One region of the Streptomyces sp. NBC_01635 genome, then DNA from elsewhere that is predicted to be linked to it. Evidence: predicted binding sites of a transcription regulator. Region 1 holds the regulator's gene; the other holds the start of a gene.
The links. The regulator HspR, encoded in region 1, represses chaperone genes until heat shock. The targets are predictions, from matches to a motif close to TTGAGNNNNNNNNNCTCAA.
Positions count from the first base shown of each region.

Region 2: a site for HspR is predicted at 2,511-2,529, ahead of dnaK (molecular chaperone DnaK). Genes of this name have one in related genera too.

Region 1 is NZ_CP109277.1:4,809,467-4,820,319, forward strand. It holds gene OHB56_RS22425 (heterodisulfide reductase-related iron-sulfur binding cluster) at 45-2,327, opposite strand; gene dnaK (molecular chaperone DnaK) at 2,955-4,796, shown strand; gene grpE (nucleotide exchange factor GrpE) at 4,793-5,464, shown strand; gene dnaJ (molecular chaperone DnaJ) at 5,540-6,733, shown strand; gene OHB56_RS22445 (heat shock protein transcriptional repressor HspR) at 6,739-7,191, shown strand; gene OHB56_RS22450 (substrate-binding domain-containing protein) at 7,636-8,742, shown strand; gene OHB56_RS22455 (LuxR C-terminal-related transcriptional regulator) at 9,073-10,131, shown strand; gene OHB56_RS22460 (LuxR C-terminal-related transcriptional regulator) at 10,094-10,853, opposite strand, start outside.
Region 2 is NZ_CP109277.1:7,635,754-7,646,606, forward strand. It holds gene OHB56_RS35490 (DUF2201 family putative metallopeptidase) at 1-1,067, shown strand, start outside; gene OHB56_RS35495 (OsmC family peroxiredoxin) at 1,168-1,596, shown strand; gene OHB56_RS35500 (glycerophosphodiester phosphodiesterase family protein) at 1,751-2,479, shown strand; gene dnaK (molecular chaperone DnaK) at 2,588-4,486, shown strand; gene OHB56_RS35510 (helix-turn-helix transcriptional regulator) at 4,480-5,343, opposite strand; gene OHB56_RS35515 (hypothetical protein) at 5,734-6,159, shown strand; gene OHB56_RS35520 (helix-turn-helix domain-containing protein) at 6,141-6,983, opposite strand; gene OHB56_RS35525 (4a-hydroxytetrahydrobiopterin dehydratase) at 7,165-7,479, shown strand; gene OHB56_RS35530 (class I SAM-dependent methyltransferase) at 7,485-8,288, shown strand; gene OHB56_RS35535 (rhamnogalacturonan lyase) at 8,374-10,281, shown strand; gene OHB56_RS35540 (cellulose binding domain-containing protein) at 10,366-10,853, opposite strand, start outside.

The DNA of each region.
Region 1 (10,853 bases):
CCGGCCGGAGCCGGGACGGGGCGCTGGAGGAGGGGCCGGACCGGTTACTTCACCGGCTCGGGCTCCGGGGTGTTCTCGCTCTCCGCCTCACCGGCGGGGTCGAGCGGCGTCTTGACCGACTTCAGCAGGAGCTGGGCGACGTCGACGACCTGGATGGACTCCTTCGCCTTGCCGTCGTTCTTCTTGCCGTTGACCGAGTCGGTCAGCATGACCAGGCAGAACGGGCAGGCGGTGGAGACGATGTCGGGGTTCAGGGCGAGGGCCTCGTCGACGCGTTCGTCGTTGATGCGCTTGCCGATCCGCTCCTCCATCCACATCCGCGCGCCGCCGGCGCCGCAGCAGAAGCCGCGCTCCTTGTGGCGGTGCATCTCCTCGTTGCGCAGGCCCGGGACGTTGGCGATGATCTCGCGCGGAGGCGTGTAGATCTTGTTGTGCCGGCCCAGGTAGCACGGGTCGTGGTAGGTGATGAGGCCCTCGACCGGGGTGACCGGGATCAGCTTGCCCTCGTCGATGAGGTGCTGGAGCAGCTGGGTGTGGTGGATGACCTCGTAGTCGCCGCCGAGCTGCGGGTACTCGTTGCCGATGGTGTTGAGGCAGTGCGGGCAGGTGGCGACGATCTTCTTCGCCGACCTGGGCTTCTTCGACTCCTCGGTGACGTTGCCCTCGTCGTCCGTCTCCTCGCCGAAGGCCATGTTCAGCGACATGACGTTCTCCATGCCGAGCTCCTGGAACAGGGGCTCGTTGCCGAGGCGGCGGGCGGAGTCACCGGTGCACTTCTCGTCGCCGCCCATGATCGCGAACTTGACGCCCGCGATGTGCAGCAGCTCGGCGAAGGCCTTGGTGGTCTTCTTGGCGCGGTCCTCCAGGGCGCCGGCGCAGCCGACCCAGTACAGGTACTCGACCTCGGACAGGTCCTCGATGTCCTGGCCGACGACCGGGATCTCGAAGTCGACCTCCTTGAGCCACTGAAGGCGCTGCTTCTTGGCCAGGCCCCAGGGGTTGCCCTTCTTCTCCAGGTTCTTGAGCATCGTGCCCGCCTCGGACGGGAAGGAGCTCTCGATCATCACCTGGTAGCGGCGCATGTCGACGATGTGGTCGATGTGCTCGATGTCGACCGGGCACTGCTCGACGCAGGCGCCGCAGGCGGTGCAGGACCACAGGACGTCGGGGTCGATGACGCCGTTCTCTTCGAGGGTGCCGATCAGCGGCCGCTCGGCCTCGGCCAGCGCGGCGGCGGGCACGTCCTTCAGGGCCTCGGCCGAGGCCTTCTCCTCGCCCTCCATGGTCTTGCCGCCGCCGGCCAGCAGGTACGGGGCCTTGGCGTGCGCGTGGTCGCGCAGCGACATGATCAGCAGCTTGGGGGAGAGCGGCTTGCCGGTGTTCCAGGCGGGGCACTGCGACTGGCAGCGCCCGCACTCGGTGCAGGTGGAGAAGTCCAGCAGGCCCTTCCAGGAGAACTGCTCGACCTGGGAGACGCCGAAGACGTCGTCGTCGCCGGGGTCGGTGAAGTCGATCGGCTTGCCGCCCGACGTCATCGGCTGCAGGGCGCCGAGGGCGACGTCGCCGTCGGCCTCGCGCTTGAACCAGATGTTCGGGAAGGCGAGGAAGCGGTGCCAGGCCACACCCATGTTGGTGTTGAGCGAGACCACGATCATCCACACGAACGAGGTCCCGATCTTGATCGTGGCGACCAGGTAGACCAGGTTCTGCAGCGTCTCGACGGACAGGCCGTCGAAGGCCAGCACCAGCGGGTACGAGGCGAAGTACGCCGCCTCGTAGCCGTCCACGTGGTGCAGCGCGCCCTCGAGGCCGCGCAGCACGTAGATGGCGAGGCCGATGGTGAGGATGACGTACTCGACGAAGTACGCCTGACCCGATTTGGAACCGGCGAAGCGGGATTTGCGGCCCGGACGCGACGGCAGGCTCAGCAGACGGATGACGATGAGCACGGCGATGCCGAGCACGGTCATCACGCCGATGAACTCGATGTACATCTCGAACGGCAGGAAGCCGCCGATGACCGGCAGCACCCAGTCGGCCCGGAAGAGCTGGCCGAACGCCTGGGCGAGGGTCGGCGGCAGCGTCAGGAAGCCGACGGCCACGAACCAGTGGGCGATGCCGACGACACCCCACCGGTTCATGCGCGTGTGACCGAGGAACTCCTTCACCAGGGTCACGCTGCGCTGGTAGGGATTGTCGGTCCGGGTACCGGCCGGGACCGGCTGGCCCAGCTTGAAGTACCGGACGAACTGGCCGATCGCGCGCGCGAGCAGGGCAGCGCCGACCACGGCCAGGACCAGCGACACGATGATCGCGGCGAGTTGCATGGGGGCTCCTCGGGCCTGCGAGGGTTTGGTCGGGGGCTCCTGCCACGGAATTCCCGACATTACTAAGCGGTAACTTATGCAGTCCGTTTGAGACTACCCCTAACCCCAGCCGCACTGTAGTCGGGTGCGGGGTGATCTGAATCGCTGAGGCTTGCCTTGGGAGGCGCCCCGGCCGCGGCCGCGGGACGACCGCCAAAGCGGGGCATACGCCACTAACTTATATCCGTGACGCACACTTGTATCCGGGTGCCGCTGTCCTGATACCGCCGTCCCGGGTGGTCCGCGGGTTTATCCGCGTTCCTGCGCGGGGCTGCTCGCCGCTCTCGCGCGGGGTTCTCGACTGCTGCCGCGCGCCGTCGCCGCCCCGGCCGCGTCGTCGCCGACGTCGCTGCCGGCGTGACCGCTGAGGGGGCTGCGACGTCGCCGCGACAGCGCCGTCGATGCCGCCGGCGCCCCGCTCCTGGCGGGTGACTTCCGCCTCGCCCTCGAGCGGAACCGCAGGTCAGCGCCTGGTTGCGCGTAAGGAGCGGATAAGAGTTGAGTCCGACCGACTCAGCTCTGTTGACCCGGCGCCGGGCGTCAGGCATGCTTGAGCCTGTTCCACTCAAGTCAGCTGGAGGAATCGAAATGGCACGTGCGGTCGGCATCGACCTGGGCACGACTAACTCCGTCGTCAGCGTTCTGGAGGGCGGCGAGCCCACCGTCATCACCAACGCCGAGGGCGCCAGGACCACGCCTTCCGTCGTCGCCTTCGCGAAGAACGGCGAGGTGCTGGTCGGCGAGGTGGCCAAGCGGCAGGCCGTGACCAACGTCGACAGGACCATCCGGTCGGTCAAGCGCCACATGGGCACCGACTGGAAGATCAACCTGGACGGCAAGGACTTCAACCCGCAGCAGATGAGCGCCTTCGTGCTCCAGAAGCTGAAGCGGGACGCCGAGGCGTACCTGGGCGAGAAGGTGACCGACGCGGTCATCACCGTCCCGGCGTACTTCAACGACGCGGAGCGCCAGGCGACCAAGGAGGCCGGCGAGATCGCGGGCCTGAACGTGCTGCGCATCGTCAACGAGCCGACGGCCGCCGCCCTGGCGTACGGCCTCGACAAGGACGAGCAGGTCATCCTGGTCTTCGACCTCGGTGGCGGTACGTTCGACGTCTCGCTGCTGGAGATCGGCGACGGCGTCGTCGAGGTGAAGGCCACCAACGGTGACAACAACCTCGGTGGTGACGACTGGGACCAGCGCGTCGTCGACTACCTGGTCAAGCAGTTCCAGGCCGGGCACGGCGTGGACCTGGGCAAGGACAAGATGGCGCTCCAGCGCCTCCGTGAGGCCGCCGAGAAGGCCAAGATCGAGCTGTCCGCGTCCACCGAGACCACGATCAACCTCCCCTACATCACGGCCTCCGCCGAGGGCCCCCTGCACCTCGACGAGAAGCTGACCCGCGCCCAGTTCCAGCAGCTGACCGCGGACCTGCTGGAGCGCTGCAAGACGCCGTTCAACAACGTCGTCAAGGACGCCGGCATCGCGCTGTCCGAGATCGACCACGTCGTTCTCGTCGGTGGCTCCACCCGTATGCCCGCCGTCGCCGAGCTCGTCAAGGAGATGACCGGCGGCAAGGAGGCCAACAAGGGCGTCAACCCGGACGAGGTCGTCTCGATCGGTGCCGCGCTCCAGGCCGGTGTCCTCAAGGGCGAGGTCAAGGACGTCCTGCTGCTCGACGTCACCCCGCTGTCCCTCGGCATCGAGACCAAGGGCGGCATCATGACCAAGCTGATCGAGCGCAACACCACGATCCCGACCAAGCGCTCCGAGATCTTCACCACGGCCGAGGACAACCAGCCGTCGGTGCAGATCCAGGTCTACCAGGGCGAGCGCGAGATCGCGGCGTACAACAAGAAGCTCGGCATGTTCGAGCTGACCGGTCTGCCGCCGGCGCCGCGCGGCGTCCCGCAGATCGAGGTCTCCTTCGACATCGACGCCAACGGCATCATGCACGTCACGGCGAAGGACCTCGGCACCGGCAAGGAGCAGAAGATGACCGTCACCGGCGGCTCCTCGCTCCCGAAGGACGAGGTCGACCGCATGCGTGAGGAGGCCGAGCGGTACGCGGAGGAGGACCACCAGCGCCGCGAGGCCGCCGAGTCCCGCAACCAGGGCGAGCAGCTCGTCTACCAGACCGAGAAGTTCCTCGCGGACAACGAGGACAAGGTTCCCGGCGAGATCAAGACCGAGGTCGAGGCCGCCGTCGCCGAGCTGAAGGAGAAGCTCAAGGGCGACGACTCCGCCGAGATCCGCACCGCCACGGAGAAGGTCGCGGCCGTCTCCCAGAAGCTGGGCCAGGCCATGTACGCCGACGCGCAGGCCTCCCAGGCCGCGGGCGGCGGGGCCGGCGCCGGTGGGGCCAAGGCGGACGACGATGTGGTCGACGCCGAGATCGTGGACGACGAACGTAAGGACGGTGCGGCGTGACCGAGGAGACCCCGGGCTTCGACGAGCAGTCGCAGCAGCCCGACGTCCCCTCAGGCGTTCCGGCCGACGAGGCCGAGCCGAAGGCCGCCACCCCCTCTGCGGAGGAGGCGGCGGCCCCGGCCGGGGACTCGGGTCCCGACGCCGGGCTGGTGGCGCAGCTGGACCAGGTGCGTACGGCGCTCACCGAGCGCACCGCGGACCTTCAGCGGCTCCAGGCCGAGTACCAGAACTACCGCCGCCGGGTCGAGCGCGACCGGATCGCGGTCAAGGAGGTCGCCGCGGTGAACCTCATGACCGAGCTCCTGCCCGTGCTCGACGACATCGGCCGCGCGCGGGAGCACGGTGAGCTGGTCGGCGGGTTCAAGTCCGTCGCCGAGTCGCTGGAGTCGACCGTGGCGAAGATGGGCCTGCAGCTGTTCGGCAAGGAGGGCGAGCCCTTCGACCCGACGATCCACGAGGCCCTGATGCACTCCTACGCCCCGGACGTCACCGAGACGACGTGCGTGGCGATACTGCAGCCGGGATACCGCATCGGCGAGCGCATCATCCGCCCCGCGCGGGTGGCCGTGGCGGAACCGCAGCCGGGCGCCCAACCGGGCAAGCCGGCCGAGGAGAGCACCGAGGCGGCGGCGGACGACAAGGAGACAGGTGGCCCTCAGGAGGGCTGACGCCTTCGCCGGCGTCCGCGGCACGCCGGCGGAGGCGGGCAGGACGAGCAGGTCAGGAGAGGAGGGACGTCGGGGATGAGTACCAAGGACTTCATCGAGAAGGACTACTACAAGGTCCTCGGCGTCCCTCAGGACGCCACCGAGGCCGAGATCAAGAAGGCGTACCGGAAGCTCGCCCGCGAGTACCACCCGGACGCCAACAAGGGCAACGTCAAGGCGGAGGAGCGGTTCAAGGAGATCTCCGAGGCGAACGACATCCTCGGTGACCCCAAGAAGCGCAAGGAGTACGACGAGGCCCGCTCGCTCTTCGGCAGCGGTGGTTTCCGCGCGGGGCCGGGCGCGGGCGGAGCCGGGTCGTTCAACTTCGACCTGGGTGACCTCTTCGGGGGCGGCCAGGGCGGTGGTCAGGGCGGCCAGGCCGGTGCCGGCGGCTTCGGCGGCGGGATCGGCGACGTCTTCGGCGGGCTGTTCAACCGCGGTGGCACGGGCACCACGCGTACCCAGCCCCGGCGCGGCCAGGACATCGAGTCCGAGGTCACCCTGAGCTTCACCGAGGCGATCGAGGGGGCGACGGTCCCGCTGCGGATGTCCTCCCAGCAGGCCTGCAAGGCCTGTTCGGGAACCGGCGACAAGAACGGCACACCGCGCGTGTGCCCGACCTGCGTCGGCACCGGGCAGGTCGCCCGGGGCAGTGGCGGCGGCTTCTCGCTCACCGACCCGTGCCCCGACTGCAAGGGCCGCGGTCTGACCGCGGAGAACCCCTGCGACATCTGCAAGGGCAGCGGCCGGGCCAAGTCCTCGCGGACGATGCAGGTGCGCATCCCCGCGGGGGTCAGCGACGGTCAGCGGATCCGGCTGCGGGGCAAGGGCGCTCCGGGCGAGCGCGGCGGCCCGGCGGGCGACCTCTACGTGGTCGTGCACGTCGGCAGCCACCCGGTGTTCGGCCGCAAGGACGACAATCTCACCGTCACCGTCCCGGTCACCTACCCGGAGGCGGCGCTCGGCGGGGAGATCCGCGTTCCGACGCTCGGCGGTCCGCCGGTCACGCTGAAGCTGCCCCCGGGGACACCCAACGGGCGGACCATGCGGGCCCGCGGCAAGGGAGCGGTCCGCAAGGACGGCTCGCGCGGTGATCTGCTGGTCACCGTCGAGGTGAGTGTTCCCAAGGACCTGCCGGGGAAGGCTCGTGACGCACTGGAGGCGTATCGCGAGGCGACCGCGGACGACGATCCGCGGGCGGAGTTGTTCCAGGCCGCGAAGGGAGCTTGAGGGCGATGGACGGTCGTCGACGCAATCCGTACGAACTGACGCAGGACACTCCGGTCTATGTCATTTCGGTGGCGGCCCAGCTCTCCGGGCTGCATCCGCAGACGCTGCGTCAGTACGACCGTCTGGGGCTGGTCTCCCCGGACCGCACCGCGGGCCGGGGCCGCCGCTACTCGGCCCGTGACATCGAGCTGCTCCGTCAGGTGCAGCAGCTGTCGCAGACCGAGGGCATCAACCTGGCGGGCATCAAGCGCATCATCGAACTGGAGAACCAGGTCGCCGCGCTGCAGGCCCGGGTGGCGGAGCTGGAGGGCGCCCTGGACGGCGTGGCCGCGACCATGCGGCAGCGCGAGGCGGCGGTGCACGCATCGTACCGCCGGGACCTGGTGCCGTACCAGGAGGTCCAGCAGACCAGCGCGCTGGTGGTGTGGCGGCCCAAGCGCCAGCAGCAGACCGACTGACGGCCGGCACCCGGTCCGGTCGTCGTCGGCCGGCGTGAAAGCGTCGGTCCGGGGCGGCGGTGCGGTGACGGAAGTGTCCCCGTGGGAAGGCTGCGGCCTGACGGAGAAGTTCCGTTTGGCGCAAAAGTGAGGTACTGGGCGAGGCCCGGAGGTTCGTCCGAACCTCCGGGCCCCGTCTGTGCGCGGGCTGTTGACGGTGCGTCAACCGGAGTCCCGAGTGCCCCCGTGTACGCCCCGCGCACGGCTGTGAGCAGCACGTGTATGCGCGTGTAGGAGATATGTGCGATTCTTTCGCCGAGCCCACACGACTTCAGCGCACGGTGCTGTGTTCATCTCGTTAAGTAGTTGGTCTTGACGCCACTGGTCGCTGGAGCGTTGGCTTTTCAGTCACATGGGCCGCAATGTTCTGCCCACGTCCAAAAACGTACTGAAGTGAGCCCTCGCATGCGTCGTATCGCCATATCAGTCGCCGTCACCTCGATGTCCGTCATGCTCGCCGGTTGCGGTGCACTCAACGCGACGGGGAGCAGCGACGGAGCGAGCCCCACCAAGGGGAACGATGTCACCATCGGGCTCCTGCTGCCGGAGACGGCCAACACCCGGTACGAGCAGTTCGACTACCCCATCTTCAAGAAGAAGGTGGAGGAGCTCACCAGCGACAAGGGCAAGGTCGACTACGCCAACGCCGATGCGGACGCGGGCAAGCAGTCGAGCCAGATGCAGCAGATGATCAAGGACAAGGTCGACGTCATCGTGCTGGACGCGGTCGACGCGCACGCCATCGCCGAGGACGTGGAGAAGGCCAAGGACGAGGGCATCCCCGTCATCGCCTACGACCGGCTGGCCGAGGGCCCGATCGACGCGTACATCTCCTTCGACAACGAGCTGGTCGGCGAGGTCCAGGGCCGTACCCTGCTGGAGGCGCTCGGCGGCGACGGCGAGGTCACCAGCAAGATCGTCATGATGAACGGCTCGCCGACCGACCCGAACGCCAAGCAGTTCAAGGCGGGGGCGCTGTCCGAGCTCCAGGACGCGGTGACCATCGCCAAGACCTACGACACCAAGGACTGGAAGCCGGAGAACGCCGAGGCCAACATGGCCGAGGCGATCGCCGAGATCGGCGCGGGCAACATCGCGGCGGTCTACTCCGCCAACGACGGCATGGCGGGCGGCGTCATCAAGGCGCTGAAGGCCGCCGGGGTGACCGAGATGCCCCCGATCACCGGCCAGGACGCCGAACTCGACGGCGTGCAGCGGATCATCCTGGGCGACCAGTTCATGAGCGTCTACAAGTCCTACCCGACCGAGGCCGAGACCGCCGCGGAGATCGCGGTGGCACGGATCCAGGGCAAGGCCATCCAGTTCGACGCGCTGACCGGCGACCGCGTCGACAGCCCCACCGACAAGGACATTCCGGCGAAGCTGGTGCCCGTGGTCGCCCTGACCAAGGAGAACATCGCGGACACGGTCGTCGCGGACGGAATCTACAAGCTGTCGGACATCTGCACGGCCCCCTACAAGGAGGCGTGCGACAAGGCCGGACTGAAGTAAGGCCTGTCCGGCGGCGGGTCTTCGGCCGCCGGACCACGTCGACCGCCTTGTCGACCGCCCTGCCGGGGAGTGCGGACCGCCGCCCTCCCCGGCAGTGTCGTTCCCGCCCGCGCACGTCCCGCGTCCTCGCCCCGCACCCCGCCGTTCTCCCGCCGCTCATGTGGGGCCGACCACCGCCGGTTTGTTGCAATGTGACGAGTCGAGGCAGGGGCATAGAAGGTCATACCGGCGGTTTCCGGCGACCGTGCCGACGGGAGCCGTGTTGCGGAGCCGGGTGGGTCCGCGCATAGTTGCGCATCGGAAAGTGGCTGAACCGGGGGTGGGCGGGCAATGGCCGGGCGCGGGACGGACGAGCATCCACATGGTGCTGACCGACTGTGCGACCTCGGGGATCGCGTGTACTCCCGGGCCGTACGGCGCGGGCGGGTGCCGCGCCGGGACGGGGAACCGGTGCCCTGTCTGCTGGATCTGGCCCTGCTGCACCCGGACCCCGACGACATGGAATGGCTGGTGCCGACCGCCCCGCAGGAGGTCATGACCCGGCTGTTGCGCGGGATGTACGACGAGGTCAGCGCGAGCCAGCGCCGCGTGGGTTCGGCCGTCGAGGCCTTCGAGTGGTACGCCGGCCTCGGCCGCGGGACGCAGTCACCGCAGGCTTTCGCCGCCTCGGCCGGGGAGGGCCCGGCGATCCGGGTGCTGGACGGGGTGGCCCGTATCCAGGCCGCGATGGACGAAGCGACGCAGGCGTGCACCACGGAGGTGCTGACGGTCCAGCCCGGCGGCATCCGGCGCGAGGCGGAGCTGTCGGAGGGCCTGCACCGGGCGACGGCGCTGCGCGGGCGCGGGGTGCGGATGCGGGACCTCTACACGCATGTGGCCCGGCACGGCCAGGGGCTGCACGGGTACCTGGAGCTGATGGGCGCCGCGGTGGAGGCGCGGACGCTGGACGAGGTGACCGAGCGGCTGATCCTCTTCGACCGTACGGTCGCCTTCATCCCCGCCAACGCCGAGCGCTCGATGGCCCTGGAGCTGCGGCATCCGGCGTTGGTGGAGTACCTGGGCACGGTCTTCGAGCGGCTGTGGCGGCTCGCCCTCCCGCTGGCCGCCCCGCTCCCCGACACCGGCATCGAGGGCATCTCGCACCGGGAGCGGTCCATCGCGGCACTGCTCGCGGAGGGCCACCAGGACGCGGTGATCGCGGAGCGGCTGGGGATCAGCGTGCGCACCTGCAGGGCCCACATCGCCCGGCTGTCGGAGACGTTGGGCGCGGCCAGCCGTACCCAGCTGGGCGTCAAAATGGCCCAGGCCGGCCTGGACGGCCCACCGCGATCGGCGGCGGCCTCCGCCTCCGTCACGATTCCTGATCGAGAATCCCGGACTGCCCGATGAGGTACCCGAGCTGAGCCCGGCTCCCGCTGCCCAACGTCGTGGCGATCTTGGCGATGTGCACGCGGGCGGTGCGGACGTTCATGCCGAGGCGGTCGGCTATCACGGCGTCGGTGTGGCCTTCGACGAGGAGCGCGGCGATGGCGCGCTGGCGGGGCGTGACGCCGTTCAGCGTGGGCCGGCGGACCGCCTGGGGGTGCATCGGTGTGGCCGGCCGCCAGAAACGGTCGAAGGCGGTGGCCAGGTAGCCGACGATCGTCGGGTGCCGGATCTCCAGCGCGACGCGGCCGTCACGGTCGGAGGGGACGAAGGCGACGGCCCGGTCGACGATGATGGGACGGTCGGTCACTTCGTCGAGAGTGCGGGCCTCCGCGTCGCCCCTCAACTGCTCGTAGCGCGCGATGACCATCAAGACGTGGCGCTGGCTGTGCGGGTACAGGGTGCGGATACGGCCGCCGCGGTCGAGGAAGGCCTGGTCGCGTTCCAGGGCGAGGGTCTGAGCCGTCACGCCGCGCCCGGAGCTGTAGTGGTTCCTGTGCGGCTGGATGCACAGGAGTTCGTCGGTCCCCTCCGCCAGAGCTTCGAAGAGGGCCTTGTTGATCCGCTCCGAGCCGCTGAGAACCCGGATCATCGGGGTGTCCGCCCCCGTTGCGCGGAGCCTGCCGATCCGCATGAGCGGCTGGAACGTCTCGGCCAGTCGCTCCTCGCGCCGCCGTTCGTCCGCG
Region 2 (10,853 bases), 2.8 Mb from region 1:
CCGAGGCCGGCGAGATCTACGTCAACCCGCTGCGGCGGCTGGAGGACGAGGAATGGCGCTTCGTTCTGGCCCACGAGATGCTCCACGCCGCCCTGCGCCACGGCGACCGCCGCGGCGGACGCGACCCGTACCTGTTCAACGTCGCCTGCGACTACGTCGTCAACGGGTGGCTGGGGGAGATGGGCATCGGCACCATGCCCGAGGGCCTGCTCCACGACCCCCGGCTCGCCGGGCTGTCCGCCGAGGAGGTCTACGACCGCATCGTCGACGACCAGCGGCGCATGCGGCGCCTGGCCACCCTGCGCGGCAAGGGCCTCGGCGACATCCTCGACGGCAGCCTCGGACCGCTCGACCTGTCCTGCCACGGCGTCGACCTGGACGAGTTCTACCGCCGAGGCCTCGCCCAGGGCCTGGACCTGCACCAGCGCCAGGACCGCGGCCTCCTGCCCGGCGGACTGGTCGAGGAGATCCGCGCGCTCAGCCATCCACCGCTGCCCTGGGACGCGCGGCTCGCCCGCTGGTTCGACGAGTACGTGCCCCGCCCCGAACCCGTACGGACCTACGCCCGTCCCGCGCGCCGCCAGGCGTCCACCCCCGGCATCCCGCGTGCCGGCAGGTACTTCCCGCCCGAGGATGTCTCCCGCTGCACCTTCGGCGTCGTCCTGGACACCTCCGGCTCGATGAGCCGGGTCCTGCTCGGCAAGGCGCTCGGCGCCATCGCCTCCTACGCCGAGGCCCGCGACGTACCGGCGGCCCGCGTGGTGTTCTGCGACGCGGCGCCGCACGACGCCGGCTATCTGCCCGTCACCGAGATCGCCATGGGGGCACCGCCCAGGCCGTTCGGGCTCTGGGGGAGGGTTCGGGTCCGGGGGCGCGGCGGCACGGTGCTCCAGCCCGGCATCGACCTGCTCCAGCGCGCGGACGACTTCCCGAGGACCGCACCGGTCCTCGTCATCACCGACGGCTGGTGCGACGTGCTGCGGGTACGGAGGGAACACGCCTACCTGATCCCGCGCGGCGCGCGGCTGCCGTTCACTTCGAAGGGACCCGTCTTCCACGTCAGTTGACACGGAGTGTGATCAGATGGGGGGATGGGAACCCAGTGACACGGGAACCCGGACCGAGCACGGACCGGACACCGCGTCCGGACATTTGGAAGGAACAGTCATGGCAGCCACACGCTCCGCGCACACCGTTTGGGAAGGCAATCTCATCAAGGGCAGCGGGGTCGTCACGTTCGACTCCTCCGGCAGCATCGGCGAGCAGCCGGTCACCTGGGCGTCGCGTGCGGAGGAGGCGAACGGCAAAACCAGCCCCGAGGAGCTGATCGCCGCCGCGCACTCCAGCTGCTACTCGATGGCCTTCTCCAACATCCTCGACAAGGCCGGCAACCCGCCGACCCGCCTGGTGACCTCCGCCGACGTCACCTTCGTGCCCGGCCAGGGCATCACCGGCATCCACCTCACGGTCGAGGGCACCGTCCCCGGCCTGGACGAGGCGGCCTTCCTCGCCGCCGCCGAGGACGCCAAGGTCAACTGCCCGGTCAGCCAGGCGCTGAAGGGCACCGAGATCACCCTGACGGCGAAGCTCTCCTGACCCCGCTCGCCGCACCCGCAGGACAACCGCAGGCCGCTCCGCAGGGGCGGCCTGTGACGCGTCCGCACCCGCCTCCGGAACACCGGGCCCGGAGGTCCCGGCCTCCGGGCCCCCGAACACCTTCCAGGGCCCCGAACGCAGGGAGACGACCCGTATGACGTCACGGCCCGCCGTGTCCGCGCACCGGGGAGGCTCCGAACGCACCGCGCCCGCGACCCGTGAGGCCTACGAGGACGCCCTGCGGTCCGGCGCGGAGTACGTCGAGTTCGACGTGCGGCGCACGGCCGACGGAGTCTTCGTCGTCCACCACGACGCCCGCGCGGGACGCACCGGTCCGCCGCTGGCCGCACTCACCCACGCCGGGCTCTGCGAGCACGCCGGGTACGCCGTCCCCGTCGTGGACGACGTCATGGAGCTGATCGCCGGAAAACTCGTCGGGCATCTGGACCTGAAGGAGACCGGTCACGAGCGGGAGCTGATCGGCCGCGCGATCGCCCTGCTCGGCCGGGACGGCTTCGTCGCCACCAGCCTGGAGGACCGTTCCGTCGCCGCGATCACCGAGGCCTTCCCCGGCGTACGCACCGCGCTCTCCCTCGGCCGCAACGGCACCGGGATCCCGCGGACCCGGCTGGCGCGCACCCGGCTGAGTGAACTGCTGCCCATGCGGCGGGTTCGCGCCTGCGGCGCCCGCGGGATCGCGGCGCACCAGCGCCTCGCGCGGGGCGGGGTGCTCCGCGAGGCGGCCCGCAACGGACTGTTCACCATGGTGTGGACGGTCAACGACGACGCCCCGATGCGCGCCTTCCTCGCCGACCGGCGCGTGGACGTACTGATCACCGACCGCCCCCGGCGCGCCGTGCAACTGCGTGCAGCGAGCGCTTGAGGGGTGATTGACAAACTACCCAGGCAAACTATTGACAACGGCGCACTCAAGTTTTGTGCTGGAAATCCAGAAGGCCGGAGAGGTGTGCCCTGACGGAAGGGGACAGCGATGGGACGTGCGGTCGGAATCGACCTGGGAACCACGAACTCGGTGGTGGCCGTGCTGGAGGGTGGTGAGTCCACGGTCGTCACCAACGCGGAGGGCGCCAGGACCACGCCTTCCGTCGTGGCCTTCGCGAAGAACGGCGAGGTGCTGGTCGGCGAGGTGGCCAAGCGGCAGGCGGTGACGAACATCGACCGCACCGCCCGCTCGGTCAAGCGCCACATGGGCGACGGGCAGTGGCACTTCCCGGAGCAGGGCTCCGTGGACGGCACCCGCTACCGGGCGCAGGAGCTGTCCGCCCGGGTGCTGCAGAAGCTGAAGCGGGACGCCGAGGCCTACCTCGGCGAGGACGTCACCGACGCCGTGATCACCGTACCGGCGTACTTCGACGACGCCCAGCGGCAGGCCACCAAGGAGGCCGGGGAGATCGCCGGACTGAAGGTCCTGCGGATCATCAACGAGCCCACGGCGGCGGCCCTCGCCTACGGCCTGGACAAGGAGAGCGAGCAGACCGTCCTCGTCTTCGACCTGGGCGGCGGAACCTTCGACGTGTCGCTCCTGGAGATGGGCGAGGGGGTCATCGAGGTGAAGGCCACCAACGGTGACACCCATCTCGGCGGCGACGACTGGGACCAGCGCCTCCTCGACCATTTCGCCCAGCGCTTCAAGAGCCAGTACGGCATCGACCTGACGCGGGACAAGATGGCCGTGCAACGGCTGCGGGAGGCCGCCGAGAAGGCGAAGATCGAGCTGTCCTCCTCCTCCGAGACCACCGTCAACCTGCCCTACATCACGGCCTCCGCCGACGGCCCGCTGCACCTGGACGAGAAGCTCACCCGGGCCCAGTTCCAGGAACTCACCGCCGACCTGCTGGAGCGCTGCAAGACGCCCTTCCACCAGGCCGTGAAGGACGCCGGGGTGAAACTCTCCGCGATCGACCACGTCATCCTCGTCGGTGGTTCCACCCGCATGCCCGCCGTCACCGACCTGGTCCGCGAGCTCACCGGCAAGGACCCGCACAAGGGCGTCAACCCGGACGAGGTCGTCGCCGTCGGAGCGGCCCTCCAGGCGGGCGTCATCCGCGGCGACGTGAAGGACGTGCTGCTCCTCGACGTCACCCCGCTGTCCCTCGGCATCGAGACCAAGGGCGGCATCATGACCAAGCTGATCGAACGCAACACGACCATCCCCACCCGGCGCTCGGAGACCTTCACCACCGCCGTCGACAACCAGCCCTCGGTCGGTATCCAGGTCTACCAGGGCGAACGCGAGATCGCGGCGTACAACAAGAAGCTCGGCGTCTTCGACCTGACCGGTCTGCCCCCGGCCCCGCGCGGCGTCCCGCAGATCGAGGTGGCCTTCGACATCGACGCCAACGGCATCATGCACGTCTCCGCCAAGGACCTCGCCACCGGCAGGGAGCAGAAGATGACCGTCACCGGCGGCTCGGCGCTGCCCAAGGACGACATCGACCGCATGATGCGCGAGGCCGAGCAGTACGCCGACGAGGACCGCAAGCGCAGGGATGCCGCCGAGACCCGTAACCAGGCCGAGCAACTCGTCTACCAGACCGAGAAGTTCATCCGGGACAACGAGGACCGGATCCCCGCCGGCACCAGGTCAGAGGTGGAGGCCGCCGTCGCCGACCTGAAGCCCCTGCTGGAGCAGTCCGCCGACACCGCCGCCCTGCGCGCCGGCGTCGAGAAACTCGCCGCCGTCAGCCAGCGGATGGGCCAGGCGATGTACGCCCAGGCCGGTCAGGAGTCCACCGGCGACACCGGGCAGCACACCTCACCGCAGGAGGAGGAAGGTGTCGTCGACGCGGAGATCGTCGACGACGAAAGCGACGGAAACGACGGCCGTGCCGGGAGCCGCGGGCAGGACGGGCGCGGCGGCGCTCAGTAGCCGTCCCGGAACTCCCGCAGCATCTTCTGCGTGTGCTCGGAGGAGGCGGCCCGCGCCGTCATGTGGTCCAGCACCTCCAGGTGCACCGAGACCTCCTTGCGGGAGTCCAGGTACAGGGCGCCGGTCAGGTACTCGGTGAACACCATGTCGGGCAGTTCCGGCTCGGCGAACCGGAACAGCGAGAAGGGCGCGTACGTCCCCGGGTGCGGGCCGTCGGCGAACTCGGCCACCTGGAGTGTGATCCGGTCCCGCTCGGACCACTCCAGCAACTTGTCGAACTGCTCGCGCATCACCCGGCCGTCCCGGGCCACCGGGCGCCGCAGGACCGTCTCCTCCACGATCACCCACAGGTGGGGCGGGTCCCGGCGCTCCAGGAGCCGCTGCCGCTCCAGCCGCAGCGACACATGTCGCTCGACGGCCTCCGGCCCCTGGCTCCCGATCGTCCCGGCCTCCAGGACGGCACGCGCGTAGCCCTCCGTCTGCAGCAGCCCCGGCACGAAGTGCGGCTCGTAGGACCGGATGACCCGGGCAGCGCCCTCGAGGCTCACGTACAGGCTGAACCACTCGGGCAGCACGTCGTGGAACCGCTGCCACCAGCCCGGACGGTTCGCGTCCTCCGCGAGCCCGATGAAGGTGGCCGCCTCGCCCTGGGACACCCCGTACGCCGTCAGCAGGATCTGGATGTACGGGATCTTCAGCGCGACCTCGGCCGTCTCCATCCGCCGGACGGTAGCGGGAGCCACCCGCAGGACCCGGGCGGCCTCCTCCCGGGTGAGACCCGCCGTCTCCCTCAGTTCCTGCAGCCGCCTGCCGAGCACCACTTGGCCCACCGTGGGTGCGGCCCGCCGTTCACTCACGCCACGTCTCCCCAACGCCCCCACAACACACGATCAGTCTGCCATGCCCGCCCGACCTTCTCACGAGTGACGGCCGGGCGCTCCTGTTCCCGGGCGCCCGGGGCATGACGTCCCGGGTAATCGACCGCGACCCGCTGCGGGCGGGATCGTGGACGCACCGGGTTCCGGGCCGGCGCACTCCGGTCCGGGACCCGGTCCGGATCCGTCCCGTGATCCGGCTGCGCGCAAGGTGTGCGATATCCGGCATCCTGCAGGGCGTACGCGGCCACCGCGACCCAGCCCGCAGTGGTGACCCGGGGCCCGCCACCGACCCGGTGAGACCTCGGCTCCGACCTCGACCTCGGCCCCGACCCCGACCCCGACCCCGATCCTGACGGAGGGTGATTCGTCATGTCCGCGACCCAGCCCGCCTCGCTTGCCCGGACCTCCGGCCCGCAGTCCGTGCTGCGCCGGCTCCTGGTCCTCGACGCCGCCGTGACCGGCGTCAACGCGCTCGCCTACCTCTCCCTCTCCGGCCCGCTCGGCCGCTTCCTCGGCGTCGGCCCGGGTCTGCTGGCCTGGCTCGGCGCCTTCCTCGCGGTGTACGCGGCCGCCGTGGGTCTGCTGGCCTCGCGCAGACATCCGCCGGCGTTCGGGGTCCGGGCCGTCGTCGAGGTCAACCTGGCCTGGGCGGTGATGAGCTGCGCCGCCCTCGTGCTGTGGCTCGAGCCGAGCACGGCGGGCGCGGTGTGGGCGGTCCTCCAGGCGCTCGTCGTGGCCGGCTTCGCCCTGCTCCAGCACAGGTCCCTGAAGTTGTCTCAACTCAACCAGGACTGAAGGTACTTGGCTGTCGCTGGATCGGCCGGCAGGAGCGTCTCCACGGCCAGTTCGGCGACGGTCACGTCCATCGGTGTGTTGAAGGTGGAGATCGACGACACGAACGACAGGATCCGGCCCTCGTGCTCGATCCTCATCGGCAGCGCGAAGTACGCCACGGAGGCGGACTGTTCCGATCCGCCCGTATCCCCCGCTCCCTCGCCCGGCCCGGCCTCCGGCACCGGGAACGCCGCGACCTCCTCGTACAGCGCGCGCAGCGGTGCGGAGCGGCGGAGCGCGATCTGCCGCTCCATCTGCTCCAGCAGGTGGCCGCGCCACTCCCGCAGATTCCGGATCCGGGGCGCGAGGCCCTGCGGGTGCAGCGTGAGCCGCACCGCGTTCAGCGGCGGCACCAGCAGCGACTCCGGCACGCCGCCGAACAGCATCATGACCCCGCGGTTGGCGGCCACGACGTCGTACATCGCGTCCACGACCAGTGCCGGATACGGCTCGTATCCGGCGATCAGCCGCTCGATGCCCTCGCGCAGCGCGTCCAGCGCCGGATCGTCCAGCGGGGTCTCGGGGAACCGGGGCGCGTAACCGGCCGCCAGCAGCAGCGCGTTGCGCTCCCGCACCGGGACGTCCAGGTGCTCGGCCAGCCGCAGCACCATCTGCTCGCTGGGCCGGGAGCGGCCGGTCTCGATGAAGCTGATGTGCCGGGCGGACGAGTCCGCGCGCAGCGCGAGCTCCAGCTGACTGACCCGCCGCTGCTCCCGCCAGGCCCGCAGCAGCGGACCCACGCCTCCGGCAGTGGCGGGAGCGGTACCGGGCGGGAGAGTGCTCATGCCAGGACGGTAGCCGAGAGGGCGCCGCGAGCGGGAGCCCGCACCTCCCTGGCCTCCTTCCGCCTGCCTGCTCCCTCCTGCCCCCTTCTGGCTTCTTGCGCAGGGCCCGGCGGCACGTCCTGTGGCACGCTGGGCGGAGGAGAACCCCGACCGCCAGGGGGACAGAGGAGGAGCGCAGCCCATGCCCGCCGAACCCGCCGAACCGCTGTCGCCGCAGGAGATCGAGGACCGGCTGGCCGGCCTGCCGGGCTGGTCGCTCGACGACGGCCGGCTCACCCGTTCCTACCGGCTCGGTTCCCACTTCGCGGCGACCGCGATGGTCGTGCACGTCGCCCAGGTGCAGGAGGAACTCGACCACCACTCCGACCTCACCCTCGGCTACAACACGGTCTCCGTCGCCGTCCACACGCACAGCGCGGGAGGCGCCGTCACCGCGAAGGACGTCGAACTGGCCCATAAAATAGAGGACTTGGCACCCGGTCACGGTGCACACTGAGGTGTGTGCTCGACTACGACGAGGAAGCGGGGCGGTACGACGCCTCACGCGGCGGTGAGCCCCGGGCCGCGGCCGCCGCGCAGGCGGTGCTGGACCTGATCCCCCTGTGGGCGCGCGACCTGCTGGACATCGCCTGTGGCACCGGCATCGTGACCCGGCGTTTCGCCTCGGCCCGCGCGGACCTGCGGGTGACCGGCGTCGACCTCGCCGCGTCGATGACCCGGATCGCGGCGGCCCGTCTGCCCGGCGCCGTGGTGCGCGCCGACAGCCGGAAACTACCGTTCGGCCACGCCCGGTTCGACGCCGTCGTCAGCGTGTGGCTGCTGCACCTCCAGTCCGGCCCCGAGGACGTGCGGGCCCTCGTCGAAGAGTGCGCCAGGGTCCTGCGACCCGGCGGGGTCTACGTCACCACCGTCGACAAGGCCGCCTCGCACAACGTGGGCAGCGACATCGACGCCGTCCTCTCCGCCCGCCCGCGCAGCCCGGCGCGCGACCTCGCCGCCGACGTGGCGGCCTGCGCCGCCGACCACGGCCTGGTTCCGGCCGGACAGGCCGTGTTCCGGGGCCACGGCCAGGGCCGCAGCCCCCGCCGCACCGTCGCCGACCTGCGCCGCGGCTGGTTCGTCACGGTGCCCCCCGGCTCCCCCCTCGCCGACGCCTTCGCCGCCCGCCTCGCCGCCCTCCCCGGCCAGGACAGCCCCCGCCCCGACCCGGTCTTCCACCTCCGCGCCTTCCGGAAGCCACCGGCACCCGGGAAGGGGGGAAAGACGGCAACCACAGACGGCTCGGCGTGTCCCGGACTCGGGTGAACTCCGTTACGGAGTACGGCAACCAGGCCGTGACCGGTGGCGACTGAGGGGCGGAATCCCCTCGTCCTCCCTGGAGGTTCGTCCCGTGAAGCACCCGTACAGGCACTCGTACAGGCACACGCAGAGACACCCGCACAGGCCACGCGGACTCCGGTTCGCCCTGCCCGCGGTCCTCACCGCCGTGGCCCTCGCCGGGGCAGGGCTCACCGGGCTCGGCGCGGGCACCGCCGAAGCCGCCACGGCGCGTCAGGTCGAGGCACTCGACCGGGGCGTGGTCAGCGTGTACAACGGCAGCGGCAACCTGGTCAGCTGGCGCTGGCTCGGCACCGACCCGGACAACGTCTCCTTCAACGTCTACCGGGCCGGTACGAAGGTCAACTCCACCCCCGTCACCGGCTCCACCACGTTCTTCCACTCCGGCGCCCCGTCCCAGGCCGACTACACCGTCCGCGCCGTCGTGAACGGCGTCGAGCAGGGCGACTCCGTGCACGCCGTCCAGTTCCGCGCCGGCTACAAGGACGTGCCGATCTCCCCGCCGGCCGGCGGCACCACCCCGGACGGCGTCTCCTACACCTACGAGGCCAACGACGCCTCCGTCGGCGACCTCGACGGCGACGGCGCCCTCGAGTTCGTCCTCAAATGGCAGCCCACCAACGCCAAGGACAACTCCCAGTCCGGCTACACCGGCAACACGATCGTCGACGGCATCCGGCTCGACGGAACCCGGCTGTGGCGCATCGACCTGGGCCGCAACATCCGCTCCGGCGCCCACTACACCCAGTTCCAGGTGTACGACTACGACGGCGACGGCAGGGCCGAGGTCGCCATGAAGACCGCCGACGGCACCCGGGACGGCACCGGCGCCGTCATCGGCAGCTCCTCCGCCGACCACCGCAACTCCAGCGGCTACATCCTGTCCGGCCCCGAGTACCTGACCATGTTCAACGGGCAGACGGGCAGGGCCATGGGCACCGTCGACTACGTCCCGGCCCGCGGCACCGTCTCCTCCTGGGGCGACTCCTACGGCAACCGCGTCGACCGCTTCCTCGCCGGCACCGCCTACCTCGACGGCGCCCGGCCCTCCCTGATCATGGCCCGCGGCTACTACACCCGTTCCGTCGTCGCCGCCTGGGACTGGCGAGGCGGCGCCTTCACCCGGCGCTGGACCTTCGACACCAACTCCTCCACCAACAGCGGCAAGGGCTACGACGGCCAGGGCTCCCACAGCCTGTCCGTCGGCGACGTCGACAACGACGGCAAGGACGAGATCGTCTACGGAGCGATGGCCGTCGACGACAACGGAAACGGCCTGTGGACCACGAAGACCGGCCACGGCGACGCCCAGCACCTCGGCGACCTCGACGCGTCGACCGCCGGCCTGGAGTACTACAAGGTCTCCGAGTCGACCTCCCAGCCAGCGGCCCTCTACATCAACCCGGCCAACGGATCGGTCCGCTGGAAGCTCTCCGCCTGCTGCGACAACGGGCGCGGAGTCGCCGGCGACATCTGGTCGGGCAACTCCGGCCCCGAGATGTGGTCCTCCTCCGACGGCAGCATCCGCGACGAGGGCGGCGGCACCAAGGGCCGCAAACCGTCCTCCGCCAACTTCCTGTCCTGGTGGGACGGCGACCCGGTGCGCGAACTCCTGGACGGCACCCGCATCGACAAGTACGGCACCTCCTCCGACACCCGCCTGCTGACCGGATCCGGAGTCGCCTCCAACAACGGCACCAAGGCCACACCCGTGCTGTCCGGCGACATCCTCGGCGACTGGCGCGAAGAGGTCGTCTGGCGCACCGGCGACAACACCGCGCTGCGCGTCTACTCCACCCCGCACGACACCAACATCAAGATCACGACACTGCTCCACGACACCCTGTACCGCACCTCGCTGGCCTGGCAGAACACCGCCTACAACCAGCCGCCGCACACCGGCTTCTTCCTCGGCGACGGCATGCCGACCCCGCCGCGTCCGGCGGTCTACACGCCCTGAGCACACGGACCCCGAACAGAACCGCGGGGCACGTACGGCCGGACCGGCCGTACGTGCCCCGCGGGCTCACCGCTCCTCAACCGGTCACGCCACCGTGCAGGCCCGCCCGTCGAGGGCGAAGGCCGCCGGTTCCGTGTTCGTCGCCGAACGGCTCGCCGTGAAGCCGAACCCGACCGACGAGCCCGCCGCGACGGTGCCGTTCCAGTCGGCGTTGCGTACCGTCACCGCCGGACCCGACTGTGCGTGAACCCCGTTCCAGAGCTGCGACACCCGCTGCCCGTCCGCGAACGACCAGGCCAGCGACCAGCCTTTCCAGGCGTCCGGCCCGGTGTTGGTCACCTGGACCTGGGCCTGGAAACCGTCGGACCACTGGTTGGTGATCTCATAGGTCACCTTGCAGGCTCCCGTCGGCTCAGGATCCGGGTCGGGGTCGGTACCTCCGCCGCCGTCGTCCCCGCCCCCGGTGTCCGAGGTGTCGCCGTAGACGATCCCGCGGCCGTTGGTCGCCACGTACACCCTGCCGTACACCCGGGGGTCACCGGTGATCGCGGCGCCGGTCCAACCCCACTGGT